One region of the Sphingomonas sp. BK481 genome, then DNA from elsewhere that is predicted to be linked to it. Evidence: predicted binding sites of a transcription regulator. Region 1 holds the regulator's gene; the other holds the start of a gene.

Region 1 (2,397 bases):
GATCGGGATCCTGCCCTTGGCAGTCGGCGCGATCTGGGCGCTGATGACGCCGTCACCCGATATCCTTGTGACGGGCGATGGCCGTCACGTCGCGGTCCGGACCGCCGCCGGGCTCGCGCTGCTCCGCGATCAGGCGGGGGACTATGTCCGCGATACACTGGCGGAGAATGGCGGGGTCGACGGAGAACCGCTGTTGCTGGCGGATCAGCCCGACGCGCGGTGCAGCCGCGACCTGTGCTTGACGGATGTCGTCGCGCGGGGGCGGGCGTGGCGTGTGCTGGCGACGCGCAGCGTTTACCGGGTGCCGATCGCGGAGATGGTTGCCGCCTGCCGGCGCGCGGACATCGTCATCAGCGAGCGCGGGCTGCCGCGCGATTGTACGCCGCGATGGCTGAAGCTCGATCGATCGGTGCTCACGCGGACCGGGGGGATCGCCTTGACGCTGACCACAGGGCGGATGGTGACGGTGCTCAATCCGGGGGACCGGCACCCGTGGCGCGATCCTCCGACGGTGGCGCGGTCAACGCGACGGTTCGGGGCGGCGGGCGATCAGCATGGGGTCGCCGGACGTGCGGCGTCGGTCCGGTTTTAGGTGCCGGGTCGGGGGTGGTCAGGGCGATAGGTCGCGACTGGGAATGTCGGGTCATGATCCTGCGAAAGTGGGGCCTCCGATTGGGAGGGCCGCAATTCCGAAACGCGGACGATGGTGCCTGAGGCCGTTGGTCACGAACGCCACTGCCGGTTGCGTGGCGGTGATGACCGCCAGCGCTCCCCGGCATTTGTCAATCGTAGCGGCGCAGGATACCCGACAGCTTGCCCTGAACCCGGACCTGTGCGGGCGCATAACGCTGAGGGTCATAGGCACGGTTGGCCGGGTCGAGCCGGACCATCGCGCCTTCGCGGCGGAAATATTTGAGCGTCGCTTCGCTGTCCTCGATCAGCGCGACGACGATTTCGCCGTCGCGGGCGATCTCGGTACGGCGGATCAGCGCATAATCGCCGTCGAGGATGCCGGCTTCGACCATCGAGTCCCCCGAAACCTCCAGCGCATAATGCTCGCCGGTGCCGAGCAATGCGGCCGGAACGGCGAGCATCGAACTGCCTTCAAAGGCTTCGATCGGGACGCCGGCGGCGATCCGGCCGTGCAGCGGGATCTCGACGACGTCGTTCGCCGCGATGCGGGCGGGCGACGCGGGCGTGGCGCTGGCCGTGTCCGGCGCAGATACGGTGCTGGCCGATGCCTTAGCCTCCGACTTCGGCCCCGACTTCGCCGCAGTTTGTGCGATTGCCGCCTCCGGACGCTCGGGCATCCTTAGCACTTCGAGCGCGCGCGCCCGGTTGGGCAGGCGCCGGATGAAGTTGCGCTCCTCAAGCGCGCTGATCAGACGGTGCACGCCCGATTTCGATTTCAGGTCGAGCGCGTCCTTCATCTCCTCGAACGAGGGCGACACGCCCGTCTCGGCGAGGCGGTCATTGATGAAGCAGACAAGCTCGTGCTGCTTGCGCGTGAGCATAACGGTTCTCCGTCCGGAACAGACGAGGAACTTCTATGGAACACTTGCAGCTTCGTCAAGCGGTGACGTCACGCGATGACGAGGATTTCCGCCGAGTCGCCCGCCCTTGCCGCCGGCGCGTCGCCGTCGCGGACGATCAGGCAGGACGAGCGGGCGAGCGTCAGCAGCATCGAGCTGTCCTGGATGGTCGAGGCATAGGCGCGGCCGTCGCGCAGTTCGGCGCGCATATAGTCGGTCCGCGACTGGTTGGGCGGAAGATCCTCGCCGAGCAGCGCGTGCGTCGTCTGCGGCAGGGGATCGCGCGCGCCGAGCATGTGCGCGACGACGGGGCGGACGAAGAGGATGGCGGTGACGAAGGCGGAGACCGGGTTGCCCGGCAGGCCGAGCAGCATCATCCGCCCGAGCGCGCCCGCCATCATCGGCTTGCCCGGGCGCAGCGCGATCCGCCAGAAGTCGATCGTCCCGCCCGCCGCCTCGATCGCGGGGCGCACGAGGTCGTGATCGCCGACCGACGCCCCCCCCGTGGTCACGAGCAGATCGGCATCGACCCCGGCAAAGGCGTCACGCAGCGTGTCGAGCCGGTCGGGGAGAATTCCGAGATCGATAATGTCGACGGGCAGGTCGGCGAGCATCGCGGCGAGCATGATGCCGTTTGATTCCGGTAGCGGGACGGGGTCGCTGGTCGAGCCGGGCGGAACGAGCTCGTCCCCCGTCGCGGCGACCGCGACGCGCAGCCGGCGGCCGACCGACAGCGTGCCGTGTCCGCCGGTCGCAGCGACCGCGATGCGCGCGGGCGTCAGCCGGTCGCCGGCCGCGATCAGCCGGGTGCCGGTCGCGAAGTCGAGCCCCTTGCGGCGCGTGTTGCGTCCCTCGAAGGCGGGGC
Region 2 (2,397 bases), on a different contig from region 1:
CGGTCCTCGAACTCGCGCGTCTGGTGCTGCGCGCGGACGAGGATCGCAACCTCGTCGAGGCTCTTGCCCGTGCGACGGACGCTCTCGATTTCCTCGCCGACGCGGCGCGCTTCCTCGGGGCCGTCCCAGACGCCGATGACCTTGACCTTCTCGCCGACATCGAGCTCGGTCCAGAGCTGCTTACCTAGGCGGCCGCCATTGTTGGCGATCACGCCCGAGGCGGCGCCGAGGATGTGCGGCGTGCTGCGGTAATTCTGTTCGAGGCGGATGACCTTCGCGCCGGGAAAGTCGCGTTCGAACTTCAGGATGTTCTCGACCTGCGCGCCGCGCCACGAATAGATGGACTGGTCGTCGTCGCCGACACAGGCGATGTTCTTGCGTTCCTGCGCGAGCAGCCGCAGCCAGAGATATTGCGACGAGTTGGTGTCCTGATACTCGTCGACCATGATGTATTCGAAGCGCTGCTGATACTGGGCGAGCACGTCGCGGTGCGTCTTCAGGATGACGAGCATGTGGAGCAGCAGGTCGCCGAAATCGCAGGCGTTGAGCGCGCGCAGCCGGGTCTGATATTGCTCGTACAGCTCGCCGCCGCGGCCGTTGGCGTAGCGCTCGCTCTCGCCCGCATCGATATCGGCGGGGACGAGGCCCTTGTTCTTCCACTGGTCGATCAGCCCGGCAAGGCTGCGCGTCGGGAAGCGCTTTTCGTCGATATCGGCGGCGAGGATGAGCTGCTTGAGCAACCGCAACTGGTCGTCGGTATCGAGGATCGTGAAGTTCGACTGGAGCCCGACGAGTTCGGCATGGCGGCGCAGCATCTTGGCGGCGATCGCGTGGAAGGTGCCGAGCCACGGCATCCCCTCGACCGCGTCGCCGACGAGGCGCCCGACGCGCTCGCGCATCTCGCGTGCGGCCTTGTTGGTGAAGGTGACGCTGAGGATCTCCGACGGCCACGCCTTCTTGGTGAAGATCAGATGCGCGAGTCGCGCGGTCAGCGCCGCGGTCTTGCCGGTGCCCGCGCCGGCGATGATCAGGACGGGGCCGTCGGTGGTCAGCACCGCCTCGCGCTGGGGATCGTTGAGGCCGCGGAGATAGGGCGGCTGGCGGTTTGCGTCGGACGGATGGGCGATCTGGTTCACCGGTGAACAGGTAGGGAACGGGGCGCGATCGGGCAAGCGGCTAAGGCTTGCACGGCGCAGCGATGTGTGGAACAAATCGAGAATATCAACAGGAGGCGTGCATGTTGTCGGGACGATGCCACTGCGGAGCGATCCACTATGTCGCGACGGGCGAGGCGGCGCATCATGCGCTGTGCCACTGTGAGGATTGCCGCCGCAGCGCAGGCGCGCCGATGGTCGGCTGGATCGCGTTCAGGACCGAGCAGGTGATGATTTCGGGCGATCCGGTGACCTATGCGTCGTCCGAGCACGGGCGGCGGCAGTTTTGCGGGACGTGCGGGACGGGCCTGTTCTACACCAACCCGGTCGCGCTGCCGGGGATCATCGACATCCAGTCGTGCACGCTCGACGATCCCGAGTCGGTCGCACCGGGCGCGCAAATCCAGGTCGCGGAGCGGCTGGCGTGGATGGCGGACCTGGCGAGCCTGCCCGAATTCGCGCGCTATCCGGGGATGTGAGCGCGCGTTCGGTCGCCATCCGGGAGGGGGGAATCGAAATCGCGGGGCGACCGACGAACCGTCGCCAAACCGTCGCGGGAGCGTAACGATCCGGGCGTAGGGCGTGCGCAGCGACGAGGGTCTTCGTCGGAGAGGCCGCGCAGAGACGGTCCTCCCGACGGTCAGGCTTAGTCGCGCGCAGGCGGTGTGCCTGCGGACCGCAGGACCAGCAAAGGACGTCATCATGAAGATCCTCCACAGCGTCGCTTCGGCGGCGATCGCTTCCGCGTGCCTTTTTGCGACCGGCGCTGCCGCCGATCCGGTGCGCGACCCCGTCTCGATCCGTGTCTCGCATGCCGGGCTAGACTTGGCCAGCGACGCCGGGCGGCGTGTGCTCGCGCGTCGCGTGCAGTCGGCGGTCAACCGGACCTGCGCCCCGCGGACCGGCGGGCTGAATGCCTTTGCCGAGTCGCGCCGGTGCCGCGCGGAAATGATGCAGGACGCCACGGTGCAGACAGCCGCGTTGCTGGAGCGCAACGGGACGCAGCTCGCGAGTCTCGCGGGGCGGTGACGGGGTAGCGTCTTCGCGCTCGATCCGATGCGCGATTGAAGGAGGACCGCTTTATCAGGTGCGGCGGTCCTCCCCCTCCGTCAGGCTGTGCCTGCCACCTCCCCCTGGCGGGGGAGGATCATGGGCGGTTGCGCTCTGTGTGGGGTTCGTCACTGTGTCATTCTGGTATCGCCGCGCGGCGATGCATCGCGTTGTCATAAAGTTGTAATCGTTA

What was found. The regulator LexA, encoded in region 1, represses DNA repair genes until DNA is damaged. The targets are predictions, from matches to a motif close to GTTCCNCNCTTGTTCT.
Region 2: the regulator LexA is predicted to act here: its motif matches at 1,140-1,155, upstream of FHY04_RS03265 (ATP-dependent helicase).

The regions. Positions count from the first base shown of each region.
Region 1 covers NZ_JACIAP010000004.1:224,084-226,480, reverse strand. Annotated here, with positions in the region: gene FHY04_RS10145 (ComEC/Rec2 family competence protein) at 1-592, shown strand, start outside; gene lexA (transcriptional repressor LexA) at 783-1,514, opposite strand; gene glp (gephyrin-like molybdotransferase Glp) at 1,583-2,397, opposite strand, start outside.
Region 2 covers NZ_JACIAP010000001.1:683,391-685,787, forward strand. Annotated here, with positions in the region: gene FHY04_RS03265 (ATP-dependent helicase) at 1-1,136, opposite strand, end outside; gene FHY04_RS03270 (GFA family protein) at 1,238-1,633, shown strand; gene FHY04_RS03275 (UrcA family protein) at 1,857-2,183, shown strand.